Linked DNA regions of Methanosarcina thermophila TM-1. The main gene of each other region encodes a partner of the protein of the gene in region 2 in a complex. Links are inferred from orthologs where the notes say so. Each region holds a gene or a part of one and is shown on either strand. Other genes may lie near its edges. The genes, in order: MSTHT_RS10030 and fen.

Region 1 (15,266 bases), 480 kb from region 2 along the record:
TTCTATCTTTGAGCCTCTTCGAATCACGAAAACAAACGCAGGAGGCATACCTGCTTATTCTGTGGGAGGAACTCCTACCGATGCCGTAATTCTGGGCATCTTCGCAATCCTAAAGGAAATGCCTGACCTGGTGCTTTCCGGTTTCAATATTGGGGAGAATATAAGCACCGATACCATTACTACCTCAGGAACCATCGGAGGAGCCCTTGAAGCTGCGAGCTATGGCGTGCCTGCGATTGCCGCCTCCATACAGGTACTTGACGAAGGTCAAAAATTCGATGATCCCAGGGACTACCATAGAGAACGTTTTGAAGTCGGGATAAAAGTAGTAAACAGGATTGCTCGAAATGTCCTCAGGCACGGCATGCCAGAGAACGTGGACCTCCTGAACATAAATATTCCTTATCACGCTGAAGAGGATACGCCTGTAGAGATAACTCGCCTTGCACGAAAAGTCTTTAAAACGGATGTCGAGGAAAGGCGTGACCCCAGGGGCAGGCCCTATTACTGGATTGCAGGGGATCTGATCCGGGAAGAAGAAGAAGGGACCGATGTGCATGCTATCATGCAGAAAGGGTATATCTCAATAACTCCGATCTCCCTGGATTCAACTGCCAGGATAGACTTTTCTGAGATCGAAAAGTATCTCTAAAAGCTCCGTTATCTCTGGGTTGCAAAATTTTAAGTGCTCAAAGTCCAGGAAAATCTAAAATTACTGAAAATCCTGAAACTATAGCGACCTCTAAATATCTAGATGAAAAGGTTTAGTACTAAGAAGCCCTGATCTTCTACTTTATCCGAAAAAGCCCTTCTCACTTTATTCCTTAATTTCATCTCTTTCAATATGAATGGAGATTTCCTTCCATCCGCTGTCGACCGTATGTAACGTTTCTACCATTGCCTTAATAACGCTTATCACTATTTTCTGGACAAATTCGTTCATAGGGATTCTTCTCCCGTCTACTGAAAGCTCAATCCTCATTTTTTCCCTCCTCATTTGCATATTGATCTCTGCATTGTTCTTCATATCATATTTTCTTTTTCTTCTCAGGAACCCTAACAGGAACGTAGTATGGCTTCCTTCGGCTTACTGCAAGCTCGAGCAATTTCTCAATCTCTTCGGGACTTTTTGCATCACTGACATCTACTAAATTGTCGTTTACAAGCAGGCAGGGCTTGAATTTTCCGTCGGCTGTAACCCTTAGCCTGCTGCAGTGGGCGCAAAATTCCGAGTTATCCATAGGTCGAACAAATTCTACTTCCGCCCCGTCGATAATATATTTTTTTCGATGGTGAAGGTTTCGTACCTTGATTTCGCTTGCCTTCTCAGCCAGGCTTCGTTCAAGGTCTTTTGAGTCAATAATGTATTTTGAAAGCCTGGGATCAATATCCATAAGCTCTATAAGTTGCAAAATTACCTTCCCTTTATACTGTCGGATAAAATCCATCATTGAATCGATTTCGTTATCGTTTACACCTTTGAGGAGAACCATATTCAGCTTCACAGGAGTCAGTCCAGCTTCAACTGCACTGTCAATACCCCTGATAACCTTCTCAAGTGAGCCTGAGGGCGCTCCGGTAATTGCTTCATACTTCTCAGGCACAAGAGAATCCAGGCTTATGTTTACCCTATCAAGACCTGCCGCCTTCAGGGCTTTTGCACGTTTTTCAAGCAGAATACCGTTTGTGGTGGCAGAAACCTCTTTTAATGGAGGAAGGCAGGCAAGGATCTCCTCAAAGTCTTTTCGGAATAGAGGTTCGCCTCCTGAGAATTTCACTTTGTTGATCCCGAATTTTACTGCTTCCCTGACAATCCCGCAAATTAACTCCGGCTTCATTTCCCTTCCTACCGGGCCGCAGGTAGAGCAGTCTGCACCTTCATTATGGCAGTAAATACATGAAAGATTACACCTGTCAGTTACCGATATTCGAAGCCCTGTAACCTTTCGTCCATAAGGATCCTTAAGAATTTTCTTTGAGTCTTCTTCCGCAACTTCAGGAGCTTTTTCTGGATTTTTCTGCTTCATGGCTGATTAAAATCTCCTATTAAACATTTGACATGCAGCTCTTTGTTAAGTTATATTTAAGGTTCACTGATATTCAGGAGTTTATCCTTGTTATATGCGGACAAACACTTTATATCTGAGACGATTTGCCCATAATATCCTGATATCAAATTTAATTGGCACCTTTGAGAAAAAGCCCAGAACAGGAAATAAATTAAATTGAATTAGCAAAAGAGTTACTTCAGCTTATGGAGTAGAAGCCTCTTTTCTCAATCCTTTCCTGAGACTCTAGCTGCTCTACTTTAGAGTAGGTATAACCTTTTACTTAAGGTTAGTGTGCACAGGCGAAGGAATATAAAACATTCGGATTTCTCAAAAAAGACTATCAGTCATAAAAATGATCATTCGGCATAGAGATAATCTGTTTGGCATATAATTTCATTTTCAAACTAAACTGCCGTGTTAAAGTTAGGAGTTCAGAGTAAAAGAATATTGATAGGCAAAACCATGTGCACGGAAATTTAATTATATAAACTCAACAAGATTAAATCTTCTGTGACCTTTCCTCTTAGTAAATTCATAAAACTCCTGAAAAATGAGCAGCTTATAAAGTTTGGGCAAAAACTGAATTTAAATATGTATAGCCTGAGAAGGCTCATTTGAAAGCTAATTGTATTCGGTTGTTAAATGTCAACATTCTGTGTGGAGAGTTGGTTATACTCTCCAACACATATGCTATTTTCCTTATTTATTTACACTCTACCGGAGCTTCTTCTACTTCTTCAGTGTCTTCACATACTGGAGCTTCTTCACAGACGTCTTTTGGAGTCTTCTCTACTTTCTTATTGTCTTCACATACTGGAGCTTCTTCACAGACGTCTTTTGGAGTCTTCTCTACTTTCTTATTGTCTTCACATACTGGAGCTTCTTCACAGACGTCTTTTGGAGTCTCCTCTACTTTCTTATTGTCTTCACATACTGGAGCTTCTTCACAGACGTCTTTTGGAGTCTCCTCTACTTTCTTATTGTCTTCACATACTGGAGTTTTTTCACATACATCTTTTTGTGGAGCTTCACATACTGGAGCTTCTTTACAGACGTCTTTTGAGGCTTCATTACAATCTACTGGAGCCTCTTTAACATCATCAAGCTTAACTGGGGATTTCAGTAACTCCTTCTTGCAGACATTTGCTGGAGTCTCTACAATGTCTTCACATTCTTTAGTATCTTCACAGTTTTCTGGAGCTTCTTCAATTACTTCGGAGTCGTCTTCTTCACATTTTATAATGGATTCACAGTCACAGGATTCACAGTCACATTTTGCCTGGTCACATTCCAGAACAGATTCGCAGTCGCAAGAATCACAATTTCCTTTGTTGCAGTCTGCGTGGTCTTTAGAATCCTCCTCTTCAGAGTCGTCCTGTTCGCTGTCTATAATGGAATTGCAGTCGCATAGTTCGCAGTCACAGTTTATTTGCTCACAGTCTGCAGCAGATTCACAGTCACATGAGGTACATTCCTTGTCACAATCGGCAAGGGAGTCACAGGAAGTTGCAGAATCATCTGCAGATTTTGTAAGAGTATCACAGGAAACTGCTCCTGCAGTAATTAAACTTGAGATCATTAATATAGAAAAAATAGATCCCAGAATTTTTGCAATTGATTTTCCACTTGAATTCATTTTTATTCCTCCGATTAGTTCCTCTGATTTCATCTGATCTTGCTCATCTGACTTGAGAAGACCTGGAACTAAAAGCCATCCATTCAATTATATATATAAGAATACTTACATTAAGAGCATTATATAATAATTTATAAGATTTGTTTAACACTTTATAAGCCCACAAAAAGAGGTAAAAACGAATTTAAAGCTTTATAATGCTTTATCGGATTTTACAATTATTTTATATGTTTTGAGGTAGAAATTTGTTGACTTTAGTAAGATCGATAGATGCCCTTCACTTCAGTGAGGGGAGTAGTCACTAAATGCTGACAATAGGTTTTGTTAATAATTATTGCTACTCTTCAAGCTGCTTTAATAATATCTTTCCTCACAAATCTAAACATATTAGATAATTTGCTTAGGTATCGGTAGACTTCCCTGGTAAGGTTCTTTCTTCTGAAAACAATTATAAGGTGCTTTAAAGCAGCAGCATTAATAGCTTTAATATATTTTAACGGCAACAATATTCAGCAGATGACAAAAGGAATACTTATTGCAGGAACCCACAGTGGGGTCGGAAAAACGACAGTCTCCATGGGTATTATGGCTGCTCTAAAACACAGACAGCTAAAGGTCCAACCTTATAAAGTAGGACCTGATTATATCGATCCTTCTCATCACACTGCAATTTGCGGGCGTCCCTCACGAAACCTGGATACCTACATGATGGGCACCGACGGAGTTGGACAGACGGTAGCCCGGACGGCTGCAGATGCGGATATTGTGGTAGTAGAAGGAGTTATGGGACTCTTTGACGGAATCGATTCTACCGAGGTCGCAAGTTCCGCACATGTTGCAAAAACACTTGATCTGCCTGTAATTCTGGTGATTAACGTACATGGCATGTCCAGAAGCACCGCAGCCCTATTGAAAGGGTATTCTGAGTTCGATCCTGAAGTCAGGGTTGCAGGCATTATTCTGAATCAAGTAGGCAGCGCGAGGCATGCAGAACTCGTAAGAAATTCGCTTCCTGGGAGTATACCTGTTGTAGGAACGATTCCGAGAAAAAAAGATATCGAGGTTCCTTCCCGACATCTTGGGTTGTATATGGCACATGAAAAGGATTATAATACTGAGGAAATGGCAGCTTTCATCGAGGAGAATGTTGATCTTGATGCCTTGCTTGAACTTGCTGAGCCCTGTTCTGTGCCGGAGATCAGGAAAATACAAAGACCAGAGGCAGATCTCAGGATAGGAATTGCTAGGGATCCAGCCTTCTGTTTCTACTATCATGATATGTTTGATGCTTTCAAGGATCACGGAGCCGAAATTGAATTTTTTAGCCCGATGGCAGGAGAGGTTCCGGATGTCGATGGAATTTACTTTGGAGGAGGGTATCCCGAACTTTATGCAGAAAACCTTGAGAAATCCGAAACAACCAGGAAACTTAAGGATCTCGCAGCGGACGGGTTGCCCATTTATGCTGAGTGCGGCGGTCTGCTTTATCTCTGCGGGAGATATGAGGTAGGGAACAAGATTTATAAACTTGCAGATGTCGTGCCTGCAAACACACGTATGACAGACCGGCTCAAAGCTCTCGGATATACCGAAGCTCGCCCTCTGGATAAAAACTTCTCTTCTCATAACATCAGAGGTCACGAATTCCATTACTCTCTTACAGAATGCGACCGAGATGCGAAGTTCGCATATGAAATGCTGCGAGGAAAAGGAATACAGAATGGTTTAGACGGTCTTATCGAGCACAACACCCTGGCAGGTTATATGCATTCCCATCCAGCTACCTTTCCGGTGGAAAAATTCATTGAAAAATGCAGGGAATACAAAAGAAGGTAAATAGAGATAAAATAAAGGTTCAATGTAAGAAAAAGACTAAGTAAAAGTTAACGATTCAGAGTAAGTGCAGTTGTTCACTTTGCGAGCAAATTTTTAATTTTTAGGATTCAGATTCACTATTGAAGTGAGGTATATCTCATTTCTCATTTTTTTCAGGGTTTTATGAGCATTTTTATAGAGATTTTTAAGGCTTGTCCAGAGTTACTTCTAAAAATTTCTAGACTTTTTTGGAGATTTTTTAGCTTAATTGCCTGATACTGAAACTTTCATTCGCGGATTTGAAAAAATACTTTCATTCTGTCAAGTAAGATTAATAAAGAAGAGTAGATGAAGAATAGGTAACTTTATGAATATTCGAGGAATTTTTCAGGGTAGCTTTTTTGGAGTAAAAGTAAACACACAGGATGAATAGGCTGGATCAGAATAAATCTATAAAGGTACTCTGATGAATTACTGAATCTGTCTAAAACTTTTACATGAGCAGTCCGGGATAACAACTCGCATTCAATGCTTTGTTTACTTACAAAGGAGGGAATAAAATGAGGTTCATATGTCCACTCATTGTCGTTAACAATATAGAGGCTTCCAGGAATTTTTACGAAAAGATCCTTAATCAGAAGGTACAATGCGATTTCGGTGAGAACGTATCATTTGAGAGCGGCTTTTCAATACACCTGAAATCCCATTTTTCGGATTTAATAGGTATAAACAAAGATGACATAGCTCAAAAATCAAATAATTTTGAACTATATTTTGAGGAAGACGATCTGGATAGTTTCCTTCAAAAGTTGAAAGGCATGGACTCCATTGAATATGTGCACGAACTAAAAGAACAGCCATGGGGACAGAGGGTTATCAGGTTCTATGATCCTGACATGCACATCATTGAGGTTGGTGAGCCCATGGAAAGCGTGGTAAAAAGATTTTTAAATAAAGGCATGTCAATTGAAGAAACCGTAAAGCGAACTTTAATGCCAGAAGAGTTTGTCAGACAGTTTTTGTAAATAATGCCAGGTATTCTGAATTATAAATCCCCTTTTCATTCTCATTTCTTTTTTCTTTTATCTTTTCTTTTACCATTTTATTTTTCTATCTCCTTTCCTTCTCTCTTTCCAGTTTTTCTCTCCTTTTTTCTTCTTTACGCTTTTTTGCTCCTCTGATTCTTCTTTTCTTGTACCTTTGATTCTTCTTTTCCTGCTTTTCTTTCCTTCTTTTGCTCCTCTACGCTTTCTTGCATCTTTCCTTCTTCTTTTCTGCTTTCCTTTTCTTGCTCTTTTTCCTTTTCCCTTTCTTTGTTTTTCAGATATATCTTCTTCTCATAATACGCGAGAGGATGATTGATTTTTTCACATAATCTATCTTTTCCTACGCAGTTGCCATAGGTTCTCATGGTATCACATGCAGGAGGCTTGTATACATTCCCTGTTGCACCTGCAATGTGCTCTATCTGGTAAAGAGTCTTTTCTGCGTCAAAATCAGGGGAGATATTGAAGAGATTAAGTATTTCATCCACCGACATGCCTACGTTGAGCAGGAATGAAGTCATGGCAAACCGCATAGAATGGGCAAGATTCACTCCGCCCTGTACGTTTGCAAGGGCATGTGATATGCAGGGGGGAAAAAGTTCAGGTTCCACTGTCCCAAAGTCCGTTTTTCCAAATTTTTTCTTCTGAACCTCAAACTGAGCCTTTATTTCAGCAACATAAGGGGCGCAAAAACGTGAAATTTCGGCAGGAATTTCAGGGATTGGAAACGACTGTTCAATACGTTCCCTTATAGCTTCTTCAAGAAGTCTTGCAAATTCTTCCTTTGTAATTCTTACCTCTCCAGCCCTTAACTGGCGATTTGCAAGTTTCCAGGCAGGATCTTTCAGGGAATTTGAAAAGCGGATATAGTCCGTAAAATGCATACTGAAATAGGAATCTCTGAAGTCGGCTGAAATTCCAAAATCTTCCCCGAATTTAAGCAAGAAAGCTGGAGTTTCATTTCTCAAAAGTGTATAGGCAGCTTTGGCTTCTGCCAGAGCATAGCGCTTGGTAAAGAGCTGATCGTCCACACAGGCAACCAGCATTCTTGCAAAAGGATAGGAGAGAAGTTCTGAGAGAATCTGGGCTTCTCTGGAAACAGGCGGCTTTTTAATTTCCCCTTCCAGAGCTTCTTTTACCCTTTTTATCCCTCTAGCTCTTGCAGCCCGGTAAGCCCAGGAATTAAGCAGACTGTCCAGGGAAATCCCCAGACTCTCAACATGGGTAGATGCTTCTGAGATAAAAGGGTAATATGCGAGTTTGTCAGCCTGCATGGATTATTCCGACTCAATTCTCGGAGCCAGGAGATAAGAAATTCTGCCTGCACCGTTTGCAATCTCGAAATCTATGAGTATCGGGAAATCTTTTCCAAGGGAAAGACTTACCTCATTGACTTTATTCGTAGGTTTGACTATGTCGGCCAGATAGTCCAGAGAGAAAAGAGAACAGGCTTCACCTGCCTTCAGGTCGATCAGCTGGTCCCTACCCATCTCCAGGCGAACCTGGTCAGTATCGCCTTTTGCTTCCATATAGAAGGTATCATCAGAAACCCCCATTAGTAGATGATCACTTATTTTCTCTGCAGCTTTCACAGCACGCCTGAGGTCAGCTCCATTCAGGACAACTTTTGCAGGCAAATCTAGCTGGGGAACTCTTGGTTCTGCCCGAATTGTAGAAGGATCGAGAAGAGAAAGTGTATAAGACAGCCCTCCGACATCAATCAGGAGTTTTTGATTCCCTTCTTCAAGTTCCATCCGGACTGTGTCGTTCTTCTCCGCAATTCCCAGCAGGTCCATAATCTTGTTCAGGTCTATTCCTATTTCAGACTCATCAGCGCTATATTCATCGAAAGCGGATGATCCAAGCTCAAAAATTCCCATTGCGACATTGGCAGGATCAACAGCTTTTACCGAAATACCTTCCGGCTTTATTTTAATTCTGACCTCATCTACAATTACAGCCAATGCGGCAATCGCGTCTTTCAGAAGCTCTGCATTAATTGCTGCCTTGAACATAATTCTTCTCCAATAAATAGATCTAAATTTTAAGCTCTTTATTACCCTTGAGATATATAAATTTCTTTACAGATTCGGAAGTCCTCGCTCTATTTGAGAACCAATTTTCCGGCTAAAGCCAAATGGGTTTCTGAAATCGGAAAATTACTAGATTCAAACTCCCGGCAACTATATAAATCTTGGTCAGAAAACAGGGCGACTTCAGGATCTGTTTGAAGCAGAAAGGAAGCTGTAGCCTGATAAATCTATAAATCTATTTTTTTCCGGGAAACATATTTTTCAAAGGTGGGTAGAAGAGAATTAAACTTCAGTCGTATTCTCTCCAGGTAAATCCACATTTCGTGCATTTGAAGAATCGAGTTTCGGATTCATCAGCAGACCTGAGCTGTCTGAGCCACCAGAATGCAGTGTTATTTCCACACTCTGGACATTTTGCATTTGTTGTTGGCAGACCTGAAGTCTGTTCACCTTCCAGAACCACTACTTCACGGTCATCGATCTTGGCTTTGGAGACAAAATTTTTCGTGTTGCCTTCTATAGGTACTATGTTCCCACATTTTCTACACTCAAAATTACCATTTTTAGGAAACATCATGCTTTTGCATTTTGGACAGAATTGCATTAATATCACTTTTTGCGTCATTTATAATTTTATTGTGATCAAAAGCTAACTCAGGAATGGAATCAAGCTCAAAAAGTTCGACGGAATCTGCATCAGAGCCTGGTTTTAGCTCTCCTGATCCTTTTGCGAGGTAACATACCGAAACCGTATGCTCTCTGGGATCACGGTGTGGGTCGGAATAGACACCCACTAGTTTGATTATCTCTATTGAAAGGCCTGTTTCTTCAAAAGCTTCCCTAGCTGCTGCGTTTTCTGTACTTTCCCCAATTTCTACGAAGCCGCCGGGAAGGGCAAATTTTCCCTGATAGGGGGGGTTTTTTCTCTTCACGAGCACAAGCCTGTTTTTAAAGAGGATTACTGTATCAACGGTTAAACTAGGGGTTTGAGGCTTCATAAAACGCCTTCGCTTTATTTTCAGGGAGATTTCTTTTTCCGTCATCAATCCCTTTCTGAATTAGCTTTTCTAGCAGGAGTGCCAGAATAAAATAATATTATTATTGTGCATAACGTAGAAACTCGTCATTATATTTCAATATTGACATTGTAAGTCAAGTTTCTGTCAAGCAGAGAAATTCCTTATGCAGTAGCTTCTCGTAGTAGCTTCTCTTAAATGTTTCTCTTTTATCGAAACCATAAGTTTCTATCCTAATCTTGAAATTTTTTAGTTTTTACGCTTTTATATAAATGAGAACATGTTTGTAACGTTATTCTTCTATAATAGGAATCTATTATCTTATTTGCAGGCTCAATCACTCTTTATGAGTACCCTGACGGAGGTAATAATTCTACAGTTTATAGGTAAAGAAAGTAAAATCCATAACCTTTGAATTCCTTACTATTAATAAATGAACTATTCAACTTATTAGAAACTTATATGAAAATCTATTAATTATTTTAAATGACTTCACATGTCACTTTCCGAAAGCTTCATAATTTGCCTGAGGCTTTTCTGAGCCTTCAGAAACAGAAACAAAACCTAGAATTAAGTTTTACCTCTGGCAAAAAGGTGCGTGAAAAATGATAGAAAATATACTCTGGCTCGCAGTCGGGTTAATGGTTGCGTCATCCATCATCCCCAGAACTCTCAGGGTTCGTAAACTGGTAGGAGGGATTGGATGGGGCACATTTTCCATCCATTGGGGTTATCAACCTCTTCATTATCTCGAGATCCAGGACTATGCCAATGTGCTCCTCACAATAGTGGTGACGCTGTTTTGTCTACTTGTAGCGTATATCATGTATCGGGAGTATAAAAATGGTCCTCTCTATATAAAAAATAGGGAAGTGTTACATTCCAAGTTTTCAGCTCAAGGTGAAGCGGATTCCCTTGATATAACCTCAATGCTTACCAGTGCCACTGCACTTGGAGCTCTAGTTTATTTCCCATTTGCGAATTTCACCCCTTTAAATACCTGGATTATAGGAGGAGTCACCTCCCAGATTCTCTGGGTTCTCCAGTACTTTGATATTCCTGCATATATGAAAGACTGGAATATGATAACACTTAATGGATACACTGTTGAGATAATACTGGCCTGTACTGCAATTGAAAGCATTGCCCTTTTTATGGGGCTAATAGGTGCAGTGAGAGCTCCATTTAACCGCCTGGCTATGGCTTTTATCGCATCCGTGCCAGTTATCTATATACTTAATCTTATCAGGGATGTTTTCGTGGTAGTTGCTTATGGGGAGCAATGGTTTGGAGCTGACAGTTTCATAATAGCACATAATTATATTGCAAAGGCGGGTTCAGGTATTGCCCTTTTTGCAATTTCATATGTGGTGATTCGTATTCTTCCCGAACTATTCGGAATGATTGATGGTCTCTGGATCATATTTTCTCAAGAATTGAGATCCCTTCTGCACAGATCCGGGGGGGATTAAAGCTAATGCTTGCAAAAGGCTCAGAACCCTGGCTTCTTACTGCTGCACTTATAACCATAACGTTTGCGGTTCTCTCCAAGGCAATGAACAGCTCCCATCTAACCCACGTTACTTACATATCAATGGTGCTGACTTTCTTTATGGTTCTTTTCTTTAGAGATCCCGAAAGAAAGGTGGAAGTTTCGGATACTTATATGGTTTCCCCGGCTGACGGCACTGTCATAGACATTCGGGGCCGGAAAGTCTGTATTTTCATGTTTCTCCAGAATGTACATGTAAATAGAGCTCCGATTTCGGGAAGGATCAGAGAAATTACTTACAGAAAAGGAGGATATCTTCCTGCTTTCTGTAAAGACTCTGAAAGAAACGAAAGAAACGAGTTTATTATTCACACCAAGTATGGGGATGTCAGTGTCACGCAGATTGCAGGCACTATTGCCAGACGAATTGTTTCCTATCCTCGAGTAAATGATTTTATCGAGCAAGGACAGCGCATTGGAATGATTCGTTTTGGGTCAAGAGTTGACGTAACAATTCCCCAAAACTTTGAAATCATAGTACGGAAAGGAGAGCGGGTACTTGCAGGCAAAACCATTATAGCAACAATAAAAAATGACAGGGATTTTGAACATGAACATATTTCAAATGTTAAGGCTCCCGGACCTGGTCTCTCTCTTGAACCTTCTCTGCGGAATTAGTTCAATTGCAGTAGCTGCCCAGGCTACAGTCCAGGTTGCCACATCTCAAACTGCGGCTGCCCAGAATGGGTTTTCTCTGGCTTTGATCTTACTTCTTGTTGCAGCAATTGCAGATGGAGCGGATGGATATATTGCCAGGCGATTTAAAGGAGGAGAACTTGGGGAACAACTTGACTCCCTGGCAGATGCAGTTTCTTTCGGGGTTGCTCCTGCTCTTCTCATATATCTACAGTTCGGGCAAGTAAACCCTGTAGCCGGAGAACCGGACCCTCTTATTGCGATATTTCCAGCTTTTTATGCTGTTTGCGGTGTGCTCAGGCTTGCTCGTTTCAATTCTGTAACTCCCCGTAAAACAGGCTTTGAGGGTCTTCCCATAACTGCAGGCTGCATAATGCTTGTTACATATATGCTGCTGAACGAAAGTCTTGTCAGAATAGACTTTCTTTTAGCGCTTACCCTTGGTCTCTCTATTCTTATGGTAAGCTCGGTAAATTATCCCAAGATCAGGAATGTCAGGATTCTTGCATTTATCTCTTCTATTTTCGGGATAACTATGTTTCTCTACCTGTATAATGTCGAATATATGCGAATTTTCTCGACCCTGCCTTTTATCCTTATGTTGATATACATTTTTTCTCCTTTTTTCAAGATCCCTCTATTAAACAATCTGGGTAGCAAGGAGTATAGGAACAAAAGACTGAGCGCCAGGAAGGAAAAGAATTAAAACCGGTTCACTTTAGTAAGACACTGACTAACGAATTCTAGGAAGGGAGAGATTTATTTGGTTCAGGAAAAAATAACCGACAAAGATAATGCACTCTTTGAAGCAGGAATTAAACTCGGAGCTCTTTATCATCAATTCACGGGCTCTCCTGTAAACTTGAACACGGTTTCAAGCCTTGAAACGGCTATCCAGGAAAGCATTTCAGTTCAGCCCTATGTAGAAGAAATCTCAGTAAAAATTGATAGGGACATGCTGAGAAGTAAGCTGAATAATGAATTTGGTTATACCGAACTTCAGGGTCCCATGCTTAAGGTAAATATAACCGTAAGGTATGGTTCTTCAAAAGTAAAAGTTGGAATGGAGTATGACCCTGAACTTAATTACCCGTTGATGAAAATTCTAGAAATTAAAGAGACAAATGTTTGAGACAGCTAACACTGGAGATTGAGAAGACAAACATTTGAAGCAGCTAACGTTGGAGATTGAGAAGACAAACATTTGAAACAGCTAACACTGGAAATTGAGAAGACAAACGGTTGAAACAAACAACTCTGTAAAAAAATAAGCCGTAAAGAGAAGCTTTTAAACTTCATTCTTTACAGTCTCAAATGCCCTGATAACTTTTTCGTTCTGTTCCCGAGTCCCGACTGTTACCCTGATAAAAGTGTCACCCGCCTCCCTGAAAGAGTCACAAGGGCGTACAATAATTCCTTTTCTCAGGAGGCTCTGTGTAACAGCTTTTGCTTTTAAAGGAGCAACGTCTACAAGTACAAAGTTTGCCTGGGAAGGATAAACCGTAAAAGGAATCTTTTCTTTCAGATATTCTCTGCCCACTCTTGCGATTTCTATGCTCTTTCTCAGGTGGTCAACATCCGAAAGGGCAGCAATTCCTGCTTTTAACGCCGGAAGGCTTACTGAGAACGGAGTGGCTGCCTTTATATACTCTTTTGCCAGCCATTCGGGCATGATCCCATAACCTAGCCGTAGACCTGCAAGCCCGAATGCCTTGGAAAAGGTTCTGCCCACAACAAGATTATCGTATTCCCTTACAAGCTCAGCAAGGTTCCTGTCCGCAAACTCGACATATGCCTCGTCAAGGAACACAAGAGCTTTTGTATTTTCAAGAATTATCCTCAGATCGTTTTCAGGAAGAAGATTCCCAGAAGGATTATTGGGAGAGCAGAGGAAGATTATTTTTGTCCTTTCGGACTGAGCTTTTAGAACCTTTTCAAGATCAAGTGAAAAGTCCTGTTTTCTCCTGACAAAAACCGGTTTTCCTCCGCATGCCTTTGCTGGCAGCTCGTAATAGGCAAAAGTCGGAGTAGGAATTATGACCTCATCCCCTTTTTCAATGATCAGCCTGCAAAGTCCATCAAGAAGTCCATCCATTCCTGGTCCTGAGGCTATGAGGTTTGAAACCGGAAAACCTGTGTATTTCGAGAGAGCTTCCCTGAGTTCTATAGCATCTGCTGAGGGGTAAATATTTGTACAGGGAGCTGCGTCCATCATCGCCTGAACAGCTTTTGGAGAGGGTCCAAGTGGGTTTTCATTTGAGCCGAGTTTGATGATTGAAGCTGGATCAAGCCCGTAAGCAGAAGCTATTTCCTCAATGGATTTTCCTGGAACATACTCTGCAATATCAAAGATCTCCTTTTTTATAAGTTCAGGCCTGCTCAAGAACATCAACTACCGTATCGATCTGTTCTTTCGTAATTACAAGTGGAGGAACCAGACGAAGCACAGAATCCGAAGTACAGTTTAATAGCACTCCGCATTCCCTTGCAAACTCCACAAATTTGCTGCATGGATATTTTATCTCGACTCCTATCATGAGACCTTTGCCACGGACTTCTATAACGTCCTCCCTGTCCATGTTCCTGAGTTTCCCCATGAAGTAAGTCCCGTTCTCTTTCGAGCGCTTAAGAAGCTCTTCTTCGCGAATTGCTTCGATTGAGGCAAGTGCAGCTGCACAGGCAAGTGGCCCGCCTCCAAAGGTAGAAGCATGCTGTCCGCGCCCAAAGCTGAGTCCCTCCCTGGCTGCGATAGCACCCATTGGGAAGCCTCCTCCAATTGCTTTTGCCATACTCATAATATCAGGTTCCACGCCAAATTGCTCTTTACAGAACCATGTGCCTGTCCTTCCAAAGCCTGTCTGCACTTCGTCAAAGATAAGGAAGGTTCCGGTTTCGTCACAGATTTCCCTGACCTCTTTGAGGTAATCGGGATCCGGGATATTTACTCCGCCTTCGCCCTGAATGGGCTCAAGAATAACGGCTGCCGTATCTTCCGAAATAGCCTGCCTGATAGCTTCAGCATTGGAGTACGGGACGAAAGTTGTCTCGGAACTTACGGGAGGCATGAAAGGATCCCTGTACATGCTCTTATGGGTTACGCTGAGTGCCCCTATAGTCCTGCCGTGGAAGGAATGTTCAGCTGCGATGAAGGCGCTTTTTCCCGAAGTCACGCGGGCAAGTTTCATTGCAGATTCAACAGCTTCAGCGCCTGAGTTACAGAAAAAAACACGCTCCATACCTGTTATTGAGACCAAGGTTTCTGCAAGCTCGGCCTGAATTTCAGTATAATAAAGGTTGGAGACGTGCATCAGTTTCTCAGCTTGAGACTGGATTGCCTTCACAACCCTCGGGTGGCAGTGCCCAACATTGTTTACTGCAATCCCTGCTACGCAGTCAATATATTCTTTTCCGTAAATATCCCTGACAATTGCTCCCTTCCCTTCTGAGAGTACAAGGGGCTGTCGCCCATATGTCTGCATGA
Region 2 (15,303 bases):
ATCGATTTTTCTTCCAAGCCATCCCCCAATGTTTTTGGATTTAGCCCGAAGAAATATTCCTGTTTCCATAATCGTTACACCCAATGTATTTTTCAAAATAAAAAGTGAGCACAGCACTGAGATTGAAGAATTCCTTAAATATAAGCACACGAGCTTCCATGTGTACGACAATGCAAAGATAGCCTTTGTAGTAACAGACCGCTTTCTATCCCTTTCGCTCTTTTTCAAAAACGGAACTTTTGATCCCCGAAACGACCTGATAGGCTTCGACTTAGCATCAATCAAATGGGGAGAAGATCTTTTTAAGTATTACAAAGAGAACTCGATCGAGATAAAGAGTTTATAAAACTGTTGAAGCTTTAGCAAGTCTGTTAAAGATTTCGGAAAAGAAACCTTAAAACTAATAGAGAAATAGGGTTTTGAATTTTTTTCCCGGTAAATTTCCGGGGAATTGGATCGCTTTTTTTTTGGTAGACTGTGTTATCGTTTTTGCATTTGAGCATAGACCTCATTTCAGGTATACATTATGCCAAAAAAGCATTTGCAATTGCTCTCAGTCCGACAATTGAAGTAGATTCTCCATCCACAAGGATGGTTCTTTCGAGATTCTGGAAAGAAGTCTCTTCTTCGTCAGTTACAGTATAGTTCTGAATGCATATCAACCCGCATATGAAACTGTAGAGAACAATGAGAGGCTCAAAACCAAGAACTCCATTAATCAGAGCAATACCGAGTATCAGATGTGAGAGCAGGTGCAATCCGAAAAGAAAATTACGGGTATTTCGTGCCCCGAGAGTTACAGGAAGAGTTTTGATACCTGCAAGAGTATCTCCTTTGATATCTTTGAAATCATATATAGTAGAGTTGATAAAAAGTTTGACTCCAAAGAAAGTAAAAACCAGAACTACGGGTAGCATGCTATTACAGGCACTACCTGCAAGTCCTGAGATAAAAGCACCCCAGGTGAGACCTACAACAAAGTTTTTGACTCCAAGTCCACCTTTGAGTTTCAAAGTGAATTTTCCAATTGTAATTCCTTTACTGTAAAGGAAACCAATTATGAAAGGTAAGAATGCAAGTGCAAGCAGTCCTTCTTTTGCGAGTACATAGCTTCCTATTACAAAGGTAAGCATGGAAACTGCAATTCCTATTTCCTTTCTTGAGCCGCTTAACTCCTTCCGGTTTACAATATCTTCTTCAGAGCCGAGTGCCCTATCAAGTGTATATACACTGTAGATTACGAGTCCTCCCGCAATGCAGGTAAGTATACTTGAGTTAGTCTGAAGCAGGAGGAAAGCAATATGAATTCTTAGCGCGCCTGAAAACGCAACTAAAATCGAACTTTTTAAGAGTTTAAGTGTAGCATTTCTTTGCTTAAATTCGGGGGCATTATTTCGTCTGTACCTGAGAAATCGTTCAAATCTTCCGAAAAATACATTGGAGCTCATAAAATTAATACTGGACGACTTCCAAATATTATTTACTCGATATAAGATTTTTTGATGTGTCTAAGATATGAGGAATCAACTACGGTTTAGAGGAATGAACTAATATTAGTCGAATAAACTAACCGTTATTATAATGAAATTATTTTTCTCATTATTCCATAAAAAGATATTAACATACGTTATATAAGAAATCGTAATACTTGAAATCTCAAAATCAGTGAATTCAAATAAATTTACTGAGTGGCTCCAATGGAAACCCTGGAAAAGTTATTCAAATTACACCAGAATAAAACCGATCCTAAAACCGAGATTCTCGCCGGGCTGACTACTTTTGTAACAATGGCTTACATAATTTTTGTAAACCCCACTACCCTCAGCAGCAGAGGGATGGATTTCGGAGCTGTGATGGTTGCAACCTGTCTCTCAGCAGCAATCGGGACTCTCATTATGGGGCTGTGGGCTAATTACCCATTTGCCCTGGCTCCTGAATGGGATTGAACGCCTTTTTTGCATTTACTGTAGTTCTCAGCATGAATGTCAGCTGGCAGGCTGCCCTTACTGCGGTACTTATCGAGGGAATTATCTTCATCCTGCTAACTCTGACAAGATTCAGAGAGGCTGTAGTCAATGAAATTCCGAAGAACCTTAAAATTTCGATAAGTGCAGGAATAGGATTCTTTATAGCTTTTATCGGGCTTACAGGATCAAAGATTATTATTCAGGATCCTACCACCTTTTTAACTCTGGGAAACCTGAAGGAAACAACGGTGCTTCTTTCCATACTTGGCTTCACTATAATGATAGTGCTGCAGGCTTACAGAGTTAGGGGGCAATTCTATGGGGAATACTTGCAGTGACCGTTCTGGGGATGGTTCGTGGTATTGCAGAATTTCCTGACAGATTATTTTTAATGCCTCCTTCTCTCGCTCCAATAGCTTTCAAGTTTGATTTCTCGATCCTTACCAATCCCGACTTCTCTATTATCATGTTCGCCTTCCTCTTCACGGATTTTTTTGATACAGTGGGCACTCTGGTTGGAGTTTCCTCAAGGGCGGATTTCCTGGACGAGGAAGGAAAACTTCCCAGAGCCAGAGAAGCTCTTATGGCTGATGCCATAGCCACATGTGCCGGTGCAATTATGGGAACGTCTACAGTTGCTACTTACGTTGAAAGTGCATCAGGGGTTGAGGAGGGGGGAAGGACAGGACTTACTTCAGTTGTAGTAGCAGGATTATTTTTGCTTGCGATTTTCATATCGCCAATAGCAGCTGTTATTCCAGGGTATTCTACCTCTCCTGCCCTTATTGTGGTAGGAATTATTATGATTCAGGGCTTAAGAGACCTCGATTTTGAGACCTGGACCGAGGTTGCCCCTGCAGTAATTACCATTCTGATGATGGCATTCAGCTATTCAATTGCAGAAGGAATTGTCTGGGGCATAATTTCCTACACCGCGATAAAAATTGGAAGTGGAAAATTCAAAGATATAAGCTTAATCATGATTTTCCTATCTCTGATTTTCCTGTTAAAGGAAATATATCTTTAAGAAAATTCAAGAAAATGCTCCCCTGAAAGTTTTTTTATCTTGGGAAAATAGTCTTCAAACGAGAAACAGTCCAATAATAAAAATAAGGGATTACGAGAAATCCCAGCAGGCAACTGCCAAAAACTAACAACAGAAGGCAAAAAGCCCAGAGATAATGGAGTATAATTGTTATAAAGGAACTATTTTCTTTCCATACGCTTCGTTTAATACCTGACCGAGAGCTGTGTAGATTGCAGCGAGTCCTGTGAAGATTCCTTCATAACCAGCTATTCTCAGTATTCCAGCACCTGCCCCCTCGGCACCCAGGTAGTTTCCAGCTGCAAGCAGGAAGAACAGAATTGCAAGGGCTATAAAAACAACAGAGAGAGCCTTTGAGCCTTTGAGCGTACCTATGAACATGAAGAAGGTGAAAACTCCCCACATGAACAGGTATGCAGCAAATGCGAATGAGTCTGTAGCGAAGCCTGCAAAGTCTGGAGACTTAGGGAGCAGGACATTACCTACTAGCGTTAGCCAGAAAAGCCCGTATGAAGTAAAAGCAGTAGCCCCGAAAGTATTTCCCTTCTTCCATTCCTGGATTCCGGCAATGACCTGAGCCAGTCCACCGTAAAAGATGCCCATAGAAAGGATCATAGCGTTCATCGGATAGAAGCCTGCATTGTGTATATTCAATAGTACAGTCGTCATCCCGAAACCCATCAAGCCCAGAGGAGCAGGGTTTGCGGATAAATCCGTAATTTTTACATCACGAATGTTCATAACATCTTTAATATTTTGACTCATTGATTCAGATCCTCCTTCCCGTTAACCGGTGATTTAGCCTGAACTCCTAATGAAAAACTTATTTAGAGATATTAGACTGTTTTTAGGATCTGTTTTTTACCTCTTAAAAAGATATGTCATTGTTAATAGTTATAGAGTTTACGATACAGTCAAAAGAAAAAAAGCAAAGACCGGTCATTTGTTTGACTCATTAGGCAAATAAGGAATAAAATCTTTGTTTTAAGCCATAGTTTGCCCTGTAACAAGCAGCATAGAAATTGAAAAAAATGGGGGGAAATCGTTAATTTTACATCTTTGTCTGTTAACTGTTGAGTACTTGAAGATGGCTGCAAAGGCGGCTTCAGCAGCACAAAAACCACAGTTAAACCTGATACTGAAGTGTTACTTCACACTGAGAGGCATTAATATTATCCTCTCAGGGCATTTTTTGCCGCGCCTGCCATCAGATTTCCTGAGTCAGCACCTGCACTCCAGGCTGTGAAGATCAAGGCTATAGTTGCCGCAAAAAAGTCCATGGTGCTGAAGTAGCTACTGCAACTCAGGTGCAAAGATATAAGGAGTAAACGTTACTGGCTTTTTCTCCAGAAAATTCAAAAAGAAGAAGTCATAGCTCCAGAAATAAGCTGAAAAAATATAAAACTAGCCTTTGGCTTTATTCTTTGACCTTCACAGGTCTTATCTTTTCTTCAATCTTGCGTTCTGTCTCCTCGGAGATCTCTTTCATACCGTGCTCACTAGCCATGTGGACTTTAGCATGTTCCATAACTTCTTCCTTTGTCTTTGCCTGGACACGAAAGTCACATTTCTGCTCTAGATCTCTGCAGCAAAATAGCATATATTCAACATCTGGCATAAATATCCCCCAAATTCTATTTTAATAAATAATTTTTAAATGAATAACGTTTTCGATCAGCCCTTGCTAAATAAATCCCGAAAATTCTCGGATTTATCTAGCGATGTATATAATTTAACTTTACACTTTTATATTCTAAGCCTTTTTAACAGATATACGCCCGAAATTGTAAAAATAAAAAATGAAAATTAAATGGCAGACTCCTTTTTCTCACTCGCTGGAGCAGTCTTTGGGGCAGCTATTGCAGGTGGTCTCATCAGTACAAATGCTACTATAATGCCAAGTACTGACAGCACAGCGACATATGGGAAGACATTGATGTATCCACCCAGTATGTCTTTTGCCGCGCCCGCCATCAGATTTCCGATAATAGCACCTACACCATAAGCTGTGAAGATTAAGCCATAGTTGCGTGCATAATCTTTGGTGCCAAAATAACTGGCTGTGGCTGCGGGAGCAATAGCCAGCCATCCACCGAGACAGAGCCAGAGCAGTGAGAATGCAATTGCATACATATTGACCGATGCCGGATTGAGGTACACCAGCAGGGATGCGATTATAATAAGGACATATGATAAAATTGCGGCTCTTGATGGAGTAAGCTTATCCGTTAACGTGCCGAAGAGAGGTCTTCCGCCTGCGTTACAAATTGCAAACGGCAGAATGAGGTTAGTCATCAGCACACCTGCAGTTAGTTCATCTATGCCTGCATTGCCAGCAACCTCCATACCCGCGGGCTTCGCAACGCCTATAGCCATGAGTCCTGCAAGAGCACCTATAGTATAACAGACCCAGAGACCGATAAAGGTCTTGGTTCTTATCATTTCTTCTCTGGTAAAATCAACTTTAGAGATACCTCCTATCGGTGCAGGTTGAGTCCAGCCTCTCGGGCACCATCCTGCTGGTGGGAAGACAAGGAACATTGAAAGAATCACAATCAATGCAAGGAAACCGATTCCCAGGAGACGAAAAGTATTAAATATCCCAAAGTTTGCGGTCAATATATCCGCTGCCTTCCCGGTAACAAACGCAGAGAAACCAAATCCCAGCAGTGTAAGTCCTACTGCAAGACCTCTCTTGTCCGGGAACCACCTTGCGGAAGTTGTAATCGGGCAGCCGTAAGCAATACCAACGCCCGTACCTGCAACAAAACCGTATAGAATAGCCAGAGATATCGGCGAAGTCGCAAAAGATGCCAGAATCCAGCCTAATCCTACAATAACCCCACCGATCATTCCCACCTTTCTGGGTCCCATGCTTTCTATGTATCTGCCGACCAGCGGCATGGTTACCGCAAACATGGCTAGGGACACGATATACGGTAGCTGCATCTCAATTGCGCTGACCGTTAAACCAAAACCTCCAGCTGATACAGGATCTGTAAAGATTTTCCTTAATGGCACACTGAGTACACTATAAGCATAAACAGCACCCAGGCAGAGTTCAATAATGGTGCCGATGATAACTAATATCCATCGCCCCGATTCGGCGGGCATACCCAATACCTTGACATCATCTGCCATAAGTTTAACACCCCTGAAAGAAAATTATCTACTCTTTTTCTATGCAGGCAATAAATGTCGAAGACTTACGCAGTTGAAACAAAGAATGAACGGCATTAAACTTTTTAGCTGCCTAAAACGTAAACTGCGCTGTAATTTTGTTGTGTTTATCTTTGAATCTCGTGCGTAAATCCTGTATTAGCCTGATTAGCAAATACTCAGCCTGCTCAAAAACGGCATTCACAAGCCGTTTTTGATAGAAAATGTTAGCATAACACTAACCGATAAAAAAAAGCATAATCAGTAACCAGTAATTAAAATCCAAATCATAAGAATTTCATAACCCCAAAAATGGTTACTGGTATTTTACCCAGGCTGAATAGTTGCCTCTATTTAACGAGGATCTGTACAATTTAGTTTTGCCAATCCCCCATTATTTTACTCGGCTCCTCCCATATTTAAACTTGATGGATATTTATCAGGATTATTCATTATAGTATTAAAAGTTGATTCTAAGGGCTTACAGTATAGGCTTAACTCTCCAATTAATCAAAAAGCGTAGCAAAAGAAATATTACTGCCCTTCACATCGAATATTTAGAGGCATTTTCTTCAGGGAACTGGTACTGATAATGATTTTTTAAAAGAGATTACCAGAAACGGAGAGGGGTGGTTAATATGCTGAAGAGCAATCCAAAGACTTCGTGGAATAGCACAGAGCGCATGCCGACAGTATCGGCAACTGCTTATGTGGATGACTCAGCTATACTAATAGGGGATGTGAGGATTGGCAATAATGTATATGTCGCGCCTGCGGCTTCACTCCGGGCGGATGAGGCTTACCCTATTATTATAGGTGACGAGTGCAATATACAGGACGGCGTAATTTTTCACGGCCTTGAGGGTAGCTCAATTGAACTTGGAAAGCGCGTCTCAATAGCCCATGGAGCCGTAATTCACGGTCCTATTAAAATCGGCAATGATAGCTTTGTGGGTTTTAACGCAGTGGTGCATGCATCCACTCTAGGAGAGAGGTGCTTTGTAGCCCATGGAGCGGTAGTTATAGGCGTAAAGCTCGCAGATGGAAAGTTTGTGCCACCTACTACTTTAGTTGATACACAGTATAAAGCCGATGCGCTTGGACCTGTCCCGGATGACCTCAAACACTTCAATGACGAGGTAATCAAGATAAATAAGGAGTTTGCTGCCAGCTACGGTCTAAAGTCCAGAATGAGGAGAGTAGGGGTAAGATAGAGATCTTTTATTTCACTTGCTGGAATGATTTGCAGGCAGTTGTTGTTGCACCCAGAATACAATTAATTACATAGTTTAAGATATTACATATTTACATTATACAATAATTATAAATATACAATATATGATCATGCAATTATACAGGATTTCATAATAAGATATTTATGAACATATGTGGAATTTGCTTCATATGACTCAGGCAAAAAGACCTCTTATGCTTATTATTCTTGATGGCTGGGGCTACAGGGAAGCCAGAGAAGGAAATGCTGTTCTGGCAGCCAGAACCTCAAATCTTGACCGCCTGATAGAAGAATATCCCTCGTGCTTTCTGGAATGCTCAGGAGAAGCCGTTGGTCTTCCGGAAGGTCAGATGGGAAATTCTGAGGTAGGGCATCTGAATATAGGAGCAGGGCGAATTGTTTACCAGGATCTTACCCGCATAAACCTCGCTATCAGGAATGGAGATTTCTTTGAAAATCCGGCTTTTTTGAATGCTATCTCAAACGTCATAGAAAATGACTCAAGCCTGCATCTCATGGGGCTTGTCTCTTACGGAGGCGTTCATAGTTATATAACCCATCTTTATGCCCTTATCAAACTTGCAAAGGAGAAAAGGTTAAAAAAAGTTTATGTACATGCATTTCTGGATGGCAGAGACGTGCCTCCCAAAGCTGCTCTCAATGATATAAAGGAGCTTGATGCTTTTTGTAAGGAGAATGGGATTGCTAAGATTGCAACAGTATCAGGGCGCTACTATGCAATGGACAGAGATAAACGCTGGGACAGGACAAAACTTGCCTATGATGCCCTGACTCTGGGGGTTGCCCCATATAAAGCTCCGGATGCCGTTACTGCGGTTTCTGAAGCTTACAGCAGAGGAGAAACTGACGAGTTTGTGAAGCCGACTATAATCACGGATTCAGAAGGAAAACCCGAAACAGTCATACGTGATAATGATTCTGTGATTTTCTTTAATTTTAGACCTGATAGAGCACGGCAGCTAACCTGGGCTTTTGTAAATAAAGATTTTGAAGGCTTCCCCAGGGAAAAACACCCGAAAGTGTACTATGTCTGTATGGCTCAGTACGATGAAACTCTGAATTTGCCTATAGCTTTTCCACCTGAAGAGCTGAAAAATGTACTTGGTGAGGTTTTGAGCAAGCATGGGTTAACCCAGCTTCGGATTGCCGAAACCGAGAAGTATGCCCATGTGACTTTTTTCCTGAATGGAGGGCAGGAGAGATGCTATGAAGGAGAAGACCGCTGCCTCATCCCGTCCCCAAAGATTTCTACTTATGATCTCAAACCTGAAATGAGTGCATATGAAGTTACGGACGAAGTGATAAAAAGAATCAAAACAGGAAAATATGACGTGATAATCCTTAATTTCGCAAATATGGATATGGTAGGACATACTGGAGTTTTTGATGCCGCAGTAAAGGCTGTAGAAGCTGTAGATAACTGTGTGGGAAGAATTTCAGCGGTTCTGAGAGAAGTGGGAGGTGTAGCTCTTATAACTGCGGACCATGGGAACGCCGAACAGATGGAAGATTCATCTACCAATGAACCTCACACTGCACATACCTCAAATCTGGTAAGATGTATTTACGCTGGAAATCATGAAGTGAAGGCTCTTAAGAATGGAAAACTATGCGATATTGCGCCAACTCTTCTGGAAATTCTCAAGATCAAAAAACCGGAAGACATGAAAGGGGAGTCCCTTATAATAAAAGAGTAATTCGACAAAGAAAGGGTGTAGATATAGAATTAAGCAGAAAAAAGGCATATGAGTCCTTAGACGTCTATATTCTCTTCTGCCCCATCTACTATTCTCTTTTGCCCCTGCTCTCCTCCTTGCCCTTTTCTTACTTTTTATATCATTTTCACAAAAATTAGGTTTTGATAAGATAATTATTAAAAGATTAAATATCAGCAGCTATAATAAAAGAACACAAATAGTTCACAAGTCATGAAATTTAAATCCAGTACTGGAGTTTAACACTGATGATCGAGATAACTACCCCTTCCCGAATTCACATGACTCTTATTGATATGAATGGAGAGATCGGAAGAGTTGATGGAGGAGCAGGATTGACTCTTTCCTCTCCCAATATAAAAATTACGGCAGAAGAAGCCGAAGGCGAAGGAGTCATTATAGAAGGTCTGCAGGATTTTGCCGATCGAATGAAAAGAGCTGCAGAATCTCTGCTCCCTGAAGGGAAAGGAATTAGAATCAACGTAAAGGAAGTGTACCCAGCCCATGTGGGTTTTGGATCAGGGACTCAGTCTTCCCTGGCCGCAGCAGCAGCTGTAAATGAGCTTTATGGGCTTAATAAAAGTGTTAGAGAACTTGCAATTGCAGTAAAAAGAGGAGGAACTTCAGGTATAGGGGTAACTGCTTTTGAGAGGGGCGGATTCATAGTTGATGGAGGCCATAGATTTAAGGATAAAGGTGGTTTTATGCCGTCGGCTGCCAGTCCTGCACCCCCAGGACCCGTACTCTTTAGGGAGGACTTTCCTGAATGGGATATGGTAGTAGCAATCCCTAAAGATAAGGGAATGCATGACCAGGCGGAAATTGACACTTTCAAAAAATTTTGCCCTATCCCTATAGAGGAAGTCAGGGAGATCGCCCATGTCGTACTTATGCAGATGATGCCTGCCGTAATAGAGAAAGATATCGTGAGTTTCGGAGCCGCAGTGAATCATGTCCAGACTGTCGGGTTCAATAAGAGGGAGAGCCTTATCTGGCCTGATTTTGTAAAGAATATTGCTTCTTTCATGCGTAGCAGGAGTTATGGAGCCGGAGTAAGTTCCTTTGGACCTGTAGTATATTCCTTTGTAGACAATAAATCCGAAGCCAGGCAGCTCCAGGCAGAAGTTCAGGAAATGCTTAACGAATCCGTTGGCGGGAGTGTCATCCTTACAAAGGCAAAAAATACCGGTGCAGAGATATCCAAAGTCTAAAACCTTAAAATTCAGTGCGAGTGAGAAGGGAGATTGTCGTGCTCATGCTCAGACAGTCTGTGAAATGATTCCCCTGCTGAACCGAGTGGGTCCACGTGCACGACTACGTTGGAGAGATAATCCAGGCTGTGCATCATCCTGTGCCGTACCTCCACGGCAATTGCGTGCCCTTCTTCGACCGAAAGCATTGGGTCTACAGCAATGTTTACTTCTGCGTATAACCTGTGTCCTAGCCAGCGAACCCTTACCTCAGTAACATCTTTTACCTCTTTTACTTTTTTGACTGTCAGGTAGATTTCGTCAACAATATCCGGTTCTACACCATCAAGCATGCGGGAAAACACAGATTTGCCTGCATCCCAGACGATTTTAAGAATTGCAATTGTGATGAGAAATCCTGCTAGAGGATCAGCTACTGGATAACCCAGCCAGATCCCAAGTGCCCCTAAAAGCACGGCAAGGCTTGTAAAACCATCTGCCCGGGCATGGTAACCATCAGCCACAAGAGCCGCACTTCCAATCTCCTTTCCTATTTTGATTCGGAATCTCGCAACCAGCTCATTTCCAAGAAACCCAACAATAGAAGCTGCCATTACTCCTCCAAGAAACTCCACGGGCTGCGGGAAGAAAAATCTGGAAATTGACTCATAGGCTGCAACAACTGCGCTAAGAAAGATTAACAAGACAATTATCAGGCCTGCAAGATCCTCTACTCTGCCGTAGCCGTAAGTGAAACGCTTATTGGGTTTTTTTCTGGAAAGAAAAAAGGCGAGACCCAGAGGAACCGCAGTTGCGGCATCGCCGAAATTATGGAGCGTGTCAGCCAGAAGAGCTACACTTCCCGAGAACCAGAAAATGAAAACCTGAAAAAGGGCTGTGGCTATCAGCCCAACAAAGGACCATTTGACTGCATAAAGCCCCCTAGAGGTGGAGAGAAGCTCAGGGTCCACAACTCCATGAGTATGAGCACGCGAGTGTTCTTTCCGGGAAGTGTTCGGACCTGTTTTTATCTGTCTCAGACCTCCTTGACTGAAAATTTGAGATAAGATTTTATAAAAGAAAAATTTGGGACAAGGATGTTTCTGAATAAACCCTTTTCAAAACCACTGGTCAAGGGTCCTCTGTCGGGCTCCGGAGGTTGCTTTAAGCCGTTCTACAGCTTTTTCTACCCTGTCAACCGAGAAGTCGTGATCTTCACAAAGGAATTTGAAGAGCCTTTCAGAGTCAGGCTTACCCCACTTTATTTCGTAGTTGTCCGTTACTTCAGGATGGAGAAAAATTTCCCTGATTCTGTCCACAGCTTCGATCTCCACCCCTTTTTCACGGAGCACAGCGTAAATATCTCCATGCTTTTTAATAAGTTTGAGTGCTGTTTTAGGACCTACCTTTTCCAGTCCTTTGTTGTAATCCGTTCCCACACATATTGCTATATCTATGAGCTGCTCCTTGGTAATTTCCAGGGCTTTGAGAGATTCTTCCAGCTCAATTATCTCGGGCTCGACATCAACATAGACGTTTTTTCCGGGAAGCTTGCGTTTTCCCGTGATTGCCAGATTCCGGACGACAACCGGAGCTCCGAAAAGAAAGGAATCATAATCCTGTGATGCAACACAATTCGCATCTCCTTTAAGCACAATATGTGCAGCCTGCGCTTCTCCTTCACAGGGAGCCTGAACAAAAGGAATTCCCATAATATCAAGCAGGTACTTGGAATCTTCAATGATCTCCTCATTTACCTTTGAAGAAGCCTGAGCATACTTATAAGCTGATTTTAAATCTCCTGCAGCCTTTGCGCTTTCCCACTTCTCCCATGAAGATTCCCTTACTTCTTTCCTTTTATTCAGAGTTTCGGACTTGAGGTCAGGAGGCTTGCCGTCAAAAACAAAAAGAGGCTTGATCCCGGCTTCAACAAGGCTTGCTGTCCGGTAGAGCAAGCCTGAGAGATGAGAGGTTACTCTCCCTGTAGAATCGATCAAAGGAGTTCCATCCCGCTGGCGAATAATGCTCAAAAACTGGTGCAGTGCGTTAAAACCATCAATTGCAACCACCTGGTTTGCAAAATCCGAAAGCTTAGCTTTTCTCTTCTGGAGCAGGTCGCCTATATCTGTGCCCATGTTTTCCCTCGAGTATCTGAAGTTTCCCTGAAGTTTTAGAGCTTCCTTTAATTTCTTTTTTATTTCGTCTTTAATCTCTGGTTTTCAACTTTTCTTTAGAAAGCCAAGGTTAGGATGTAGATCAAGGGTTTTACTGCAGATCGATATCAAATCAGATAACTTTACCGCAATGCAGCACCCAACATTTTTTAGACAAGTTTTATTTTTATCACAGTTGTTTTATTCGTTGATCTATACGTCTTATAGGTGCAATAGTTTTATATTTACCGCGTATTTACGGTTATCCTGAACCTATTGAATGATAAAATAGATACTATTAGAAATAGCAACTGCTCAGGAGTAGAAGTGAAGTAATCAGATTTATGGAGTTTCAGTTCAATTCACGGACTGTTGCCTGAATTAATAGGAATACAGTCAAATTAACAGGATCTCTTAGTCAATTCTGAGGTTCAGATCAGGGATGGAACTTCAACCAGGTTACAGTGTTTATATCCACCAGACCTTCCTGAGAGATAATCAAAGCTATCCAGTATGGAAAAAGAAAAATACAAAATTTTAAGCCTTTACATGTACCTTAAAAGTCAAAATGTACCTTAAAAGTCAGGCATTAAGGTCAAGTCGAACATCGATCACTGAATCTTCATTTGCGTCTATTTTGGATATTGTCAGCAAATTACCATTTCTCTCCAGTAAGGTCGCTTTCGTTACCTGTACCTGGTGGCCATCCGTCTGTTTTATATTGTTGTTTTTATGGATAACCAGGAGCTTCTGTCCCCTCTCAGCTCCTTCCCCTATTTTCGACACTATGTTTTTTATGACCTGTTCAAAATCAGAATAAATCAAAATTTCCGATTTATTTGCAACCCTCTTGATAATGCCAATCGGTTCCAGATTAAGGTGCATATTAACTTTCCTTCTTAACCTGCTTACACAAGTAATCAAATAATACTAACTATGAGTAATAATAACTTACGATGCTCAATATCTGAATTATTATTTTTTGGTAATCATAATCTCAGATATTCTCCTTTACTACAGAAGATCCCGTATATATACTTTACTAAACTGCGGAGCTTGTACACGAAAATTCTTAATTAGAAGCAAAGTAGATCGAAAATTAGCGAATATTACGGTTAAAACGAATATTGTTAGTAACAAATTTATGCCCAAAATCAAATGAAACTCGAAAACCTGCTTAAAAAATTTTTAAGTTACTGTTCTTTTAAATTAATATCTTTATTTATAAAGCCCTACAATATAGAATGTGCACTGAAGAGTGTTAAATGAAAGAGAGTTAAATATATCTATAAAAAACTATATCTGCATGTTAGCAAAATTTGAATATACGATCATAATCTTTTTTAAAAATCGAAAATTAAAACCAGGGTCTTATAAAAAATAATTATAAATAAAGTTTAGTGATACTTTCTGCGGTTGAATTCATAGATTGCGTTATCAACTTTGCTTGCGAGCTCATTCATTCTTTCTTCAATCTTTATTCCCGTGCTCTCCATATTGACCTTGAGAGTGCGGTCCTTTGCTTCTATTTTATCTTCGAGCTCCTGAAGCTTGTTGTTGATAGATATGAGCATAACAGACAGCGTTCCAACCAGGACCATAACAGAGAGAATAATCAGGGGGTTTGTGGGTCTGTATGCAAACCTTCTAAGCCACTCAAAGGATAGAAGAAAGGCAGACAGAACCATCACAGCAAGAAATACAGTATCTCTAGTTTCCATCGTATACCTCTAACATACCTGTAATATTTTTCCGCATACACAAGTATTCTGTGATAGCATATCTCAAAATTATTAAGCGGGGATACTTGCGTTTAAGTATTTACTGCTTTTCTATTTTTACTATTTTCTATTTTTACTATTTTCCATTTTTGTTTATTTTTTAAACAGATATAATATATAGTTTTTTTACAGGCTACTTATCTATAGTCCTATTCTGTCACTTTTATTATTGTTTCTGCCAAAAAAGACAGTGCCTAGGTATATATACCGAAAGTACCATTGAGGAAAACTGCATTGTTGAGATACATAAAAAGAAGAATGCTTTCCAAGTAAAATCATTATATAAATATTCAAGAAGAATCGAAGATAAATATACAGTAAATATATAAAGCAATAGATGAGGGATACTGTTAAGAATTAAGGAGTCTAACACTTGAGTTCCAGTGAACGATCAGTTAAAGATTATTTACCTATTCTCTCCATGGGAGGATTAATCCTGATAGTGCAGATTCTTGCACTTTTTTTGTCCATGCCCATGAAAGCTAACGAGATGCAGGCTTTTGAAGACCCAACCCAGGTGTCCTATTCCATATATTATATTGTAATGATCCTGGTTTTTACCCTGTTTGTCCTGATAGCGCTAAAGAGAAACATGAAGTGGACAATCAGCCTTTTTATTTACCTGGCTATTATAAGCACACTTTACTATGTGTTCTTCGCCCTATTTACCCTCATTCCGGATCTATCGGAACATGTAGTCAGTGCAGCTTCAGCCGTGCTATCTATAGGAATAACAGTCTTGCTCTATAAATATCCAGAATGGTACATAGTTGACATTGTAGGCGTTTGTATTGCAGCCGGGGTCAGTGCCCTGATAGGAATTTCCCTTTCAGTAATCCCTGTAATAGTACTTCTGCTACTTCTTGCAATCTATGATGCCATTTCGGTATACAAGACAAAACATATGATTACTATGGCTGAGGGAATAATGGATCTGAAGCTTCCAATCCTGTTCGTAATACCAAAACATTCGAATTACTCCTTCTTGAAGGAAGATTTTAAACCTGGAGAAACGCGTGAAGCTTTTTTCATGGGTCT

Evidence for each region.
Region 1: the proteins of fen (region 2) and MSTHT_RS10030 are in contact, whole or in part, in a crystal structure (PDB 1RXZ), measured with the Archaeoglobus fulgidus proteins. The link is inferred for Methanosarcina thermophila TM-1 from one-to-one orthologs. Residues at the interface, in WP_010877775.1 of Archaeoglobus fulgidus: Lys326, Ser327, Thr328, Gln329, Ala330, Thr331, Leu332, Glu333, Arg334, Trp335, Phe336; in WP_010877842.1 of Archaeoglobus fulgidus: Asn43, Val44, Ala45, Met46, Pro120, Arg121, Pro123, Leu125, Gln151, Met192, Ser194, Asn218, Tyr219, Pro220, Ile237, Leu238, Ala239, Pro240, Arg241, Ile242, Glu243, Ser244.

What each region holds. Positions count from the first base shown.
Region 1 is NZ_CP009501.1:2,321,077-2,336,342, forward strand. Bases 6,695-9,528 are described here. They hold MSTHT_RS10030 (DNA polymerase sliding clamp), read right to left. Parts: upstream 8,564-9,528; coding sequence 7,826-8,563; downstream 6,695-7,825. Other genes in these bases: priL (DNA primase regulatory subunit PriL), read right to left, coding at 6,695-7,822; MSTHT_RS10035 (transcription factor S), read right to left, coding at 8,871-9,185; MSTHT_RS10040 (NUDIX domain-containing protein), read right to left, coding at 9,145-9,528. Also shown: 5'/3'-nucleotidase SurE, read left to right, coding at 1-652; MSTHT_RS14820 (hypothetical protein), read right to left, coding at 818-982; GTP 3',8-cyclase MoaA, read right to left, coding at 1,029-2,027; MSTHT_RS10010 (hypothetical protein), read right to left, coding at 2,755-3,687; MSTHT_RS10015 (cobyrinate a,c-diamide synthase), read left to right, coding at 4,204-5,523; MSTHT_RS10020 (glyoxalase/bleomycin resistance/dioxygenase family protein), read left to right, coding at 6,063-6,527; more of priL, read right to left, coding at 6,662-6,694; more of MSTHT_RS10040, read right to left, coding at 9,529-9,579; artA (archaeosortase A), read left to right, coding at 10,203-11,069; MSTHT_RS10050 (phosphatidylserine decarboxylase), read left to right, coding at 11,075-11,767; MSTHT_RS10055 (archaetidylserine synthase), read left to right, coding at 11,700-12,491; MSTHT_RS10060 (dihydroneopterin aldolase family protein), read left to right, coding at 12,549-12,917; hisC (histidinol-phosphate transaminase), read right to left, coding at 13,074-14,174; MSTHT_RS10070 (acetylornithine transaminase), read right to left, coding at 14,155-15,266.
Region 2 is NZ_CP009501.1:1,835,388-1,850,690, forward strand. What follows is about bases 10,459-13,329. They hold fen (flap endonuclease-1), read right to left. Parts: upstream 12,467-13,329; coding sequence 11,450-12,466; downstream 10,459-11,449. Other genes in these bases: MSTHT_RS07975 (cation diffusion facilitator family transporter), read right to left, coding at 10,459-11,302; MSTHT_RS07985 (hypothetical protein), read right to left, coding at 13,067-13,329. Also shown: MSTHT_RS07930 (helix-turn-helix transcriptional regulator), read left to right, coding at 1-346; MSTHT_RS07935 (UbiA family prenyltransferase), read right to left, coding at 525-1,448; MSTHT_RS15370 (solute carrier family 23 protein), read left to right, coding at 1,698-1,946; MSTHT_RS15375 (solute carrier family 23 protein), read left to right, coding at 1,937-2,305; MSTHT_RS15380 (NCS2 family permease), read left to right, coding at 2,302-2,994; MSTHT_RS07945 (acetate uptake transporter), read right to left, coding at 3,163-3,777; MSTHT_RS07950 (DUF1059 domain-containing protein), read right to left, coding at 4,430-4,630; MSTHT_RS07955 (L-lactate MFS transporter), read right to left, coding at 4,819-6,153; MSTHT_RS07960 (gamma carbonic anhydrase family protein), read left to right, coding at 6,810-7,385; gpmI (2,3-bisphosphoglycerate-independent phosphoglycerate mutase), read left to right, coding at 7,576-9,123; MSTHT_RS07970 (beta-ribofuranosylaminobenzene 5'-phosphate synthase), read left to right, coding at 9,390-10,352; more of MSTHT_RS07975, read right to left, coding at 10,364-10,458; more of MSTHT_RS07985, read right to left, coding at 13,330-13,369; MSTHT_RS07990 (hypothetical protein), read right to left, coding at 13,882-14,205; MSTHT_RS07995 (presenilin family intramembrane aspartyl protease PSH), read left to right, coding at 14,639-15,303. UniProt on the Methanocaldococcus jannaschii protein: Structure-specific nuclease with 5'-flap endonuclease and 5'-3' exonuclease activities involved in DNA replication and repair.